3 regions of the Streptomyces sp. NBC_01635 genome follow, and region 3 is predicted to be linked to each of the others. Evidence: riboswitches for the same ligand, from Rfam matches in the RefSeq annotation. Region 3 holds a riboswitch; each other region holds the start of a gene.
The links. A riboswitch is a leader RNA that binds a small molecule or an ion and turns the genes downstream of it on or off. The one in region 3 is predicted to bind cobalamin.
Positions count from the first base shown of each region.

Region 1: another riboswitch for cobalamin. It lies ahead of metE (5-methyltetrahydropteroyltriglutamate--homocysteine S-methyltransferase); the one in region 3 lies ahead of OHB56_RS32040 (energy-coupling factor ABC transporter permease).
Region 2: another riboswitch for cobalamin. It lies ahead of OHB56_RS04485 (ABC transporter substrate-binding protein); the one in region 3 lies ahead of OHB56_RS32040 (energy-coupling factor ABC transporter permease).

Region 1 covers NZ_CP109277.1:8,232,692-8,235,955, forward strand. Annotated here, with positions in the region: gene metE (5-methyltetrahydropteroyltriglutamate--homocysteine S-methyltransferase) at 1-1,848, opposite strand, end outside; cobalamin riboswitch at 2,013-2,235, opposite strand; gene OHB56_RS37565 (M12 family metallopeptidase) at 2,559-3,264, opposite strand, start outside.
Region 2 covers NZ_CP109277.1:904,993-908,256, forward strand. Annotated here, with positions in the region: gene OHB56_RS04475 (ferric reductase-like transmembrane domain-containing protein) at 1-792, opposite strand, end outside; gene OHB56_RS04480 (hypothetical protein) at 884-1,165, shown strand; cobalamin riboswitch at 1,257-1,382, shown strand; gene OHB56_RS04485 (ABC transporter substrate-binding protein) at 1,445-2,500, shown strand; gene OHB56_RS04490 (FecCD family ABC transporter permease) at 2,497-3,264, shown strand, end outside.
Region 3 covers NZ_CP109277.1:6,908,782-6,912,045, reverse strand. Annotated here, with positions in the region: gene OHB56_RS32045 (ABC transporter substrate-binding protein) at 1-620, opposite strand, end outside; cobalamin riboswitch at 870-1,139, shown strand; gene OHB56_RS32040 (energy-coupling factor ABC transporter permease) at 1,169-1,951, shown strand; gene OHB56_RS32035 (energy-coupling factor ABC transporter substrate-binding protein) at 1,948-2,337, shown strand; gene cbiQ (cobalt ECF transporter T component CbiQ) at 2,344-3,093, shown strand; gene OHB56_RS32025 (energy-coupling factor ABC transporter ATP-binding protein) at 3,090-3,264, shown strand, end outside.

The DNA.
Region 1 (3,264 bases), 1.3 Mb from region 3:
GGGTTCGTCCACCTGGATCACCGAGGTGCCGGCCGCCTCGAGGTCGTTCACCTCGTCGCGCAGGGCCAGGGCGACCTGGCGGGCGGTGTCGGCGAGGGGCTGGTCGTCGCGGACGAAGGACCAGGCGAGCATGGTGACCGGGCCGGTGAGCATGCCCTTGACCGGGCGGGCGGTGAGGGACTGGGCGTATGTGGTCCAGCGCACGGTCATCGGTTCGGGGCGGGAGAGGTCGCCGGCCAGGACCGGCGGGCGGACGTAGCGGGTGCCGTAGGACTGGACCCAGCCGTACCGGGTGGCGAGGTAGCCGGTGAGCTGCTCGGCGAAGTACTGGACCATGTCGTTGCGTTCGGCCTCGCCGTGCACCAGGACGTCCAGGCCGGCCTTCTCCTGGAAGGAGATCACCTCCTGGATCTCGGCCTTGACGCGCTCCTCGTAGCCGGCGGTGTCGAGGCGGCCGGCGCGCAGGTCGGCGCGGGCGGTGCGCAGTTCGCCGGTCTGCGGGAAGGAGCCGATGGTGGTGGTCGGCAGGAGCGGCAGGCCCAGGCGGGCGTGCTGGGCGGCGGCGCGTTCGGCGTAGGGCCGGGAGCGACGGGCGTCGGCGGCCGTGACGGCGGCGGCGCGGGTCCGGACGGCCGGGTCATGTGTGAGCGGGGAGTTCGCGCGGGAAGCGAGGTCGGCCCGGTTGGCGGCGAGTTCGGCGGTGATCGTGCCGGTGCCCTGGGCGAGGCCCTTGGCGAGAGTGACGATCTCGGTGGTCTTCTGCCGGGCGAAGGAGAGCCAGCGCAGGATCTGCGGTTCGATGTCCCGTTCCGTCGCGGTGTCGATCGGGACGTGCAGCAGGGAGCAGGAGGCGGCCACGTCGACCCGGTCGGCCAGGCCGAGCAGCGTGCCGAGGAGGGACAGGGACTTCTCCAGGTCGTTCACCCAGATGTTGCGGCCGTTGACGACCCCGGCGACCAGCCGCTTGCCGGGCAGCCCGCCCACGGCGGCCAGGGCGTCCAGGTTGGCGGCGGCGGCCTCGGTGAAGTCCAGGGCCAGGCCCTCGACCGGAGCCTTGGCCAGCAGCGGCATCGCGTCACCGAGGCGGTCGAAGTACGAGGCGAGCAGCAGCTTCGGGCGGTCGGTGAGGCCCCCCAGCTCACGGTAGGCCCGCTTGGCGGCGTTCAGTTCGACCGGAGAGCGGTCCTGGACGAGGGCGGGCTCGTCCAGCTGCACCCACTCCGCGCCCGCGGCCCGCAGGTCGGCCAGGACCTCGGCGTAGACGGGCAACAGCCGGTCGAGCAGGGTGAGCGGGTCGAAGCCGACGGCCATGCCCGGGGCGGGCTTGGCGAGCAGGAGGTAGGTGACCGGACCGACCAAAACGGGTCGGGCGGCCAGGCCGAGTGCGAGGGCTTCCTTCAGTTCGGCGACCTGCTTGGCGGAGTCGGCGGTGAAGACGGTGTCCGGGCCCAGCTCCGGGACCAGGTAGTGGTAGTTGGTGTCGAACCACTTGGTCATCTCCAGCGGCGCCACCTCCTGGGTGCCGCGCGCCATGGCGAAGTAGCCGTCCAAGGCGTCCGTCTCGACGGCGGCGCGGTGGCGGTCGGGGATCGCGCCGACCATGACGGTGGTGTCGAGGACGTGGTCGTAGTACGAGAAGTCGCCGGCCGGGACTTCGTCGATGCCGGCCTCGGCCAGCTGCCGCCAGTTCGTCCGGCGCAGTTCGGCGGCGGCGGCGCGCAGCTCGTCGGCGGTGACGCGGCCCTTCCAGTAGCCCTCGATCGCCTTCTTCAGTTCCCTGTTCGCGCCCTGGCGGGGGTAGCCGTACACGGTGGCCCGGGCTGCCGCGGTCGCGGTCCTGCTGGTCACGGAGATCTCCTTCGCGAGACGAATCCCTGAGATCCCGGTGGCGGGACGAGAGCGCGAAGGGCGACGGACCGGACGGAAACGACCTCGTGCAGCACAGCGCCGTCGTCCGCCTGGTATGTACGCCGACCCGCCCTCGAGGTCACCGGGATATCCGCGCACGAGCCGGTCGTACGCGGGCAACGGGCAGGTCTTCGGACTCGCGGGCACGTCCTCGTGGGGAGGACACCTACTGGCCGTCGCTTCCCGGGCCCGGTTCGTCGGACCCAGTGCGTATGACGGCGGTCGTTCCCGCTCACCGCTGCGGGGCAGTCCCGGATTCCCACCGGGTTCCCTCTTACGACGCATCCCGTCCGGCTGACGGGGCGAACCAGCTGCACCAGCCAGCGTACGGGGTGCGGCGGGGGAGGGGAGCGACACGTCCATCATCCGGATGGTGAGCTGGAACATGGGTGAGCCGATGGGACGCGTGCCTCGTCGGACAGGGCCGGGCCGTGCTGCCCCACCGTCGGCCGGGTGCCCGGATTCGGGTCGGGTCCGACGAGTCGCCCGGTGGGCAGGGCGCGGACGACGGGGCGGGCAGCCGACCGGCCGCCGCTCTCCCGGACGTGGCGTGGGCCGGGGACGTCACCCTCCCCTGAAGGTGACGTCCCCGGCCGCTCCCCCGGCGCCGGACAGTGGTCGTGGCGTCCGTGTTCGGCGGACCGGTGCCGTTACCAGCACATGACCGCGGTTTCGCCCGAACCCCGTGCGGAGTAGAGGCGGATCCGGACGAAGTAGCGGCGGCCCTTGACGAGCCGGACCGCGAGGGTCGCGTTGTGCGGGGTTCCCCCGTCGTCGTGCCCGGCGAGGTAGCGGGGCTCCCCGCCCCGCTCCTCGAACAGCACGACGACCAGGTCGCCGTCGCCGAAGGTGCCCACCGTGTAGTCGCGGGTCTCCACCGGGTCGATCTGGAAGTCGGCCTGTTCGCCGGGGCCCAGACCGAGCGGCGCCGAGCGGAACGGCACCAGCGCGGGCGGGCCGGGCCGTTCGGCCGGCGGATACCAGCCGAGGGCGAACTCCTTGTCCGCCGCGGACAGCGTGCCGGGCGGATGGACGCCCCCGCGGAACTGCTCCGGTTCCAGTATCAGCCCCGGCGCGAAGGTGTATCCCATGATCGAATCGGCGTCCCAGACGGGGCCGTTGGCCTCGGTCGCGTCCAGCTTGCGCAGGATGTTGTGGTGCGTCCGTTCCCGGCTCCAGTGGTTGGGCGGGCCCGCCAGTTCGGCGTACACGGCCTCGTCGTCCCAGTGGAGACCCGCGCAGGGGCTCTGGTGCTCGTGCAGCATGCCCAGGGCGTGGCCGATCTGGTGCAGGGCCGTCCCACGCTCCCCGGGCTCGGTCAGGTCCCAGCCGAAGTTCACGGTGCGCTCGTGCAGA
Region 2 (3,264 bases), 6.0 Mb from region 3:
GGCCCGCCGGGCGGGCCACAGCAGACGCAGCAACAGCAACACTGCGACCGGTAGCTGCAGCAGCCACAGGAGGGTACGCGGCCATTCCCCGTACCAGACGTTGGTCCCGTACAGCAGCGTGTGCCACACGCTCAGCACGTAGACGACGATCACGAACCGGTGCAGCCGTCGCCAGGTGTTCGCTCCGATGCGGTGCCGGACGTAGAACAGCAGTCCCAGGGGAACCGCCAGGTACAGGGCACCCTGCCCGAGCGGGATGGCGATCCGACCGGTTCCGGAGTCGTACCAGCCGGGTACGAAGGTGTCCGCGAAGCCCGCCCACAGCCGCTCGGCCCACGCCAGATTCGTTTCGTAGCGGACGAGTTCCGCCGCGAACATCAGCGCGTGCGCGAACATCAGCGCCATCGTGGTCAGGCTCGTGGTGCGGTGCCAGCGCTCCAGCACCTGTCGGGAGACCGGCAGTCGGGCGGGTCGTGGCCCCGACAACAGCAGCCCGAGCATGACCGTGCCCCAGGCCCACAGCAGTCCCGACCACCCGAACGCCTGGCTGAGCAAGTACATCCAGTAGGTGCCGGGATCGTCCATGAACGGCATGACCGCGACAGTGGCCGAATCACCCGAGTCCATGCGCACGTACAGGAAAGCGAACACGGCCCCCGTCAGCACCACCGCCGCACTCGCGTCGGGCAGGGCGGAGCGCAGGTCACCACGCAAAGCGATCCTGTCCGCGGAAGGCCGTTGCCGTCGCGGCGCTGCTGTCCCGCCTTCGTCCGGCCTCGCCTCTGACACCATCAAGGTCCTCCCGGGCACCGGCCACCGCAGGGACGGTGCGCATGTGTCGTGAGTCAACAAGTCTGGTTGAAGGAGGAGCGAGTACCGAGGCGTGATCCGGCCAGAGCGGCCGCCACGACCGCCGGACTGTCCACGGGCGCCGGGGACCCGGCCGCGACGTACGGGGTCCGCCGCCGTCCCGACCGGCCGCACCTGGTGCCCGCCGCCGACGCCGGGCACCACCGAATTCCACGACTTCCTCTTCTCCGAACAACGCTACCGACAGGCCGAGGAAGCGGGGTTCGACCGCGTGGAGATCTTCGGCGGCTCCGACGGCCGCCCCTACGACGAGAACGCCGAACGGCTCGTGCTGCGGGCCGCCCGCGAGAGCTGACGGTATGCAGGGGCGTGCGGACGAGGCCGCACTCCCTTTCGCCTCCAACTCGGCGGCACGTAGGATGACCTGGTCATCGCCGCGACGGGAGACAGGAAGCCGGTGCGAATCCGGCACGGTCCCGCCACTGTGACCGGGGAGTACACCCCCTCGACATGCCACTGCGCGAGCCGCGCGGGAAGGCAGGGGGAGCGTCGATCCGGGAGTCAGGACACTGGTCCGTCGCGGGCCCGTTCCGAGGAGCGCGGACTCCCCAGGAGGCTCTACGTGTACGACGGCATGCCCCGTCCCCTTTTGTTCTCCCCTGCTTCGTTCTGCCCTGCTCTGTTCTCCCCTGCCCGCAGGCGCCGCTCTCTGCGCGCCGCGGCCGTTGCCCTGTCGGCAGCCCTGCTGGCCGCCGGCTGCGGTTCGTCCGACGGCGGCGTCCAGGACCCGAAGACCACAGCGTCCTCGGCCGAGGGCTTCCCCCTCACCATCGACAACTGCGGCGTCAGGACCACCTACGACAAGCCGCCCTCCCGGGTGGTCACCATCCACCAGCACCCGGCGGAACTCATGCTCACCCTCGGGCTGAAGGACCGCATGGTCGGCACCGCCTTCCCCGACTCCGCCGTCCTGCCGGAACTGAAGAAGGACTACGACTCCGTCCCCGAACTGGCGAAGAAGGAACCGTCCTTCGAGACCGTTCTGGACGCCGAACCCGACCTCGTCTACGGCGGCTACGGCAGCGCGTTCGCCGAGAACGAGGGCCGTTCCCGCAAGGCGTTCGCCGACGTCGGCATCGACACCCATCTCAACCGCGAGTACTGCGGCAAGAAACGGGTGACGATGCGGGACACCTACGACGAGATCCGTACCATCGGCCGGCTCTTCGGCGTCCCCGACCGGGCCGACAGGCTGGTCACCGACCTCGAGGACCGCGTCGAGAAGGCCGCCACCACCGTCGAGGGCGAGCCAGAAGCGCCCGTCTTCGTGTACGACAGCGGCGACAAGACCGCCTTCACCGCGGGCGGCAAGAGCCTGGGCACCGAACTGATCCGACTGGCCGGCGGCGAGAACGTCTTCGCCGACCTCGACGACGTCTTCGGCGACGTCTCCTGGGAGCAGGTCGTCGCACGCAAGCCCGAGGTCATCGCCATCTACGACTACGCCGGCGCCGGAAGCGTCGAGCAGAAGAAGAAGTTCCTGCTCTCCCAGCCCGCCCTCGCCGACGTACCCGCCGTGAAGAACGAGCGGTTCGTCGTCCTGCCGCTGACCGCCACCCTGGTCGGCATCCGGTCGGCGTACGCGGTCGACGACCTGGCCCGCGGACTGCACCCCGAGAACTTCCAGTGACCCACACCGCCGCCGGCACGTCCGCCGAGCGGGCGGTGCCACGGCAGAAGCCCACCAGGCCGGGGGCGGGCCGTACGACGTTGGCCGTCACACTGCTCGTGCTCACCGCCCTGCTCGTGGTGTCCGCCACGGCGGGCCTGGCGATCGGCTCCGTTCAGGTCCCGCCAGGTCAGGTGTGGGGCATCGTGACGCACGCGCTGGGCGTCGACTGGCAGGAGCCCGACTGGTCGCGGGCGCGGGAAACCATCGTGGTGGACGTGCGGGCGCCGCGCGTGCTGCTCGGTGCGGTGGCCGGTGCGGGACTGGCGGTGGTGGGCACCGCCCTGCAGGCCCTGGTGCGCAATCCGCTCGCCGAGCCGTACCTGCTGGGCGTCTCCTCGGGCGCGTCCCTCGGTGCGGTCTCGGTGATCGTTTTCGGGGTCACCCTCTTCGGACCGGTGTCCCTGTCGGTGGCCGCCTTCGTGGGCGCCCTGGGCGCGTTGCTGCTCGTCTACGCCACCGCCCGCACCGGCGGACGCATCACCTCGGCGCGGCTCGTGCTGTCCGGCGTGGCGATCGCGGCGGTGCTCACCGCGGTGCTCGATCTGCTGCTGCTCACCACCGACAGCGGCAACGAGGCCCGTGCGGTGCTCGCCTGGACCCTCGGCGGACTCGGCGGGGTCAACTGGGGCACGCTGTGGCTGCCGAGCACGGCCCTGCTGCTCGGCATCGGCGTCCTCATGGCGCAGGCACGCAACCTGAACCTGCTCCTGGCCGGCGAGGAG
Region 3 (3,264 bases):
CTCCAGCCGGTGAGGACGTACGGTCCGGTGCCGATCGGCTCGGTGTTGAAGGAGCCGGTGTTGGGGTCCTGCTTGCCCGCGATGTGTTCGGGGACGACGGGCAGCACCGTGCGGGCGGCGAAGGCCGCGTAGGGGTACTTGAGGGTGAAGACGACCTTGTCGCCGCCGTCCGCCCGGACCTCCTTGACGGCGTCGAGTTCGCTCTTGGCGGCGTTGTTGGTCTTGTCGTCGAGGACCGTGCGGTACGTGTAGACGACGTCTTCGGCGGTGAGGGGTTCGCCGTCGCTGAACTCGACGCCCGGGCGCAGGGTGTAGGTGTAGGTGCGGCCGTCGTCGGCGATCTCGGGAAGCGCCTTCGCGAGGGCGGGCTTGAGTTTCAGGTCGGCGTCCCGGGCGAGCAGCCCGTCGAAGATCTTGGAGTTGCCGTCCTTGCCGTAGCCGAGCAGGGGGTTCAGGGTGTCGGGCTCGGTGGAGACCCCGATCACCACGGACTCGGCGGACCCGCCGCCGCCCGTGCCGGCGTCCGAGCCGCCGGTCGGCGCCGAGCAGGCGGCGGCCAGCGAGAACGCGGCGGCCGTGGCCGCCGCGCCGGTGGTACGCCGTATTCGTCGGGTCGTCATCGAACCTCACACCTCTGCTGACTGGAATTCGTTTTTGCATATTAATTGCAGCAAGGTTCTGCCCAGGGCCCCGGCCCCCCATGCCGACGCTTCGGCGCGCGGTGGCCGCCCGGGCGGGTGGCGCGTGTGTGACCGCCGCCCCACCTGCGCACCCCCGCCCTCGAGGCCGCGGGGGTGCGCCGGGAGGCGAGCTGCGGAACGCCGCCCGCGCGCCCCCGGCACCCGCTTGTCACCGGGCCGGATCCGGGTCTACTGTCGCCACGCCTTGGTGAACGGGAAATCCGGTGCGATACCGGTGCGGCCCTCGCCACTGTGATCGGGAAGTCCGGCTCCGGCCCCTGGTCCTGTCCTCCGACAGGACCGACGGGCAGCCACTGGGTCCACTTGGGGCCTGTCGTCACATTCCTGTCGTCCGCCCGGAGGGCAGGAATGTGACGACAGGCCCCAGGACCCGGGAAGGCGGAGCTCGGGCGGTGGTACCCGTCAGCCAGGAGACCGGCCAAGGCGCGTCAACCATCCACGAGGTGCTGGAGAGGGTCTGCTGAGCCATGCACATTGCCGAAGGTTTTCTGCCACCGGCGCACGCGGTCGCCTGGGGCGTCGCGGCTACGCCGTTCGTCGTCCACGGAGCCCGGTCGCTCATCCGTGAAGTCAGGGAACATCCCGAGAGCACGCTGCTGCTCGGCGCCTCGGGAGCGTTCACCTTCGTTCTGTCCGCGCTGAAACTGCCCTCGGTGACCGGGAGTTGCTCCCACCCCACCGGCACCGGGCTGGGCGCCATCCTGTTCCGGCCGCCGATCATGGCGGTGCTGGGCACCATCACCCTGCTGTTCCAGGCCCTGTTGCTGGCCCACGGCGGGCTGACCACGCTGGGCGCCAACGTCTTCTCGATGGCGATCGTCGGGCCGTGGGCGGGGTACGGCGTGTACCGGCTGGCGCGGCGGTCCGGGGCGCCGCTGATGGCCGCGGTGTTCTGCGGCGCGTTCGTCGCCGACCTGTCCACGTACTGCGTCACCAGCGTGCAACTGGCGCTCGCCTTCCCCGACCCGGGGAGCGGGTTCCCGGGCGCGCTCGGGAAGTTCGGCTCCATCTTCGCCGTCACGCAGATCCCGCTCGCGGTGAGCGAAGGGCTGCTGACCGTCCTGGTGATGCGCCTGCTGGTGCAGTCCAGCAAGGGCGAACTGACCCGCCTCGGCGTGCTGTTGACCGGCAAGCGAGGGGCAACGGAAACGGCGGCGACGGAAACGGAGCCGGAGACGAAGCAGACGGCGGGCACGGCGGGAACAACGAGTACGACGGGTACGACCGGTACCGGGACGGTGGCTCGATGACCAGGAACGCGAAAATCAACACCCTGCTGCTGCTCGCCGTGGCCGCGCTCGCGGTGCTGCCGCTGGCGCTCGGGCTCGGCGACCACAAGGAGGAGCCGTTCGCCGGTGCGGACGGCGAGGCGGAGACCGCCATCACCGAGCTCGAACCGGACTACGAGCCGTGGTTCTCCCCGTTGTACGAGCCCCCGTCCGGTGAGATCGAGTCGGGGCTCTTCGCCCTCCAGGCCGCCGTCGGCGCGGGGGTCCTGGCGTACTACTTCGGGGTGCGGCGCGGGCGTCGGCAGGGTGAGGAACGGGCACGGCAGCAGCAGCCGGCGCCCGGTACCGGCTCGGACGCCGGCCCGGGGCTCCCCGACGAGGCGGTCTCCCCCGGTCCCCGGGCCTGATCGCGCGTGCTGCCGATCGACGCGGCGGCGCACAGCAGTCGCTGGCGCCGCCGTCATCCCGTGGACAAGGCCGTGCTCGGGCTGGGGCTCACCGTGCTCGCGATCTCCCTGCCTCCGTGGCCGGGTGCGGCTCTGGTGCTGGTGACCGCGCTCGTGGCGTTGCTGGGCCCGGCGGGGGTGCCGGGCCGGCGGTTGTGGCGCGCCTACCGGGTGCCGCTGGGCTTCTGCGTCACCGGGGCGCTCACCCTGCTGGTGCAGGTGGGCGGGCCGGACGGGTTCGTTTCCCCGGCCCCCGAAGGACCGCTGCGCGCGGGCGAGTTGCTGCTGCGCACCTCGGCGGCGTCCCTCGGGGTGCTGCTGTTCGCCTTCACCACGCCGATGTCGGACCTGCTGCCGCGTCTGGTGCGGGCCGGGGTGCCCGCACCGCTGGTGGACGTGGCCCTGGTGATGTACCGCATGAGTTTCCTGCTGCTCGACTCGGTGCGCCGGATCGGTCAGGCGCAGGCGGCCCGGCTCGGGCACACCACCCGGGCGGCGTCCTGGCGTTCGCTGGGCGGTCTAGGCGCGACGGCGTTCGTCCGGTCCTTCGACCGGGCGGCGCGGTTGCAGGCGGGGCTCGCCGGGCGCGGTTACGACGGCACACTGCGCGTCCTGGTGCCCGAGGCGCGCGTCTCCGTACGGTTCACGGCCGTGAGCCTGCTGCTCCTCGCGGCACTGGCCGCCGTCGCCCTTCTCCTGGAAAGCCGGATGCCATGAGCGATCCCGCCCCGGTCCCCGCCCTGGTCACCCTGCGGGACGCGTCCTTCGCCTACGAGGACGGCCCGGCCGTGCTCACCGGCCTCGACTTCGAGGTGCGGGAGGGACGCGCGCTCGCACTGCTGGGCCGCAACGGCAGTGGCAAGACCACGCTGATGCGGCTACTGAGTG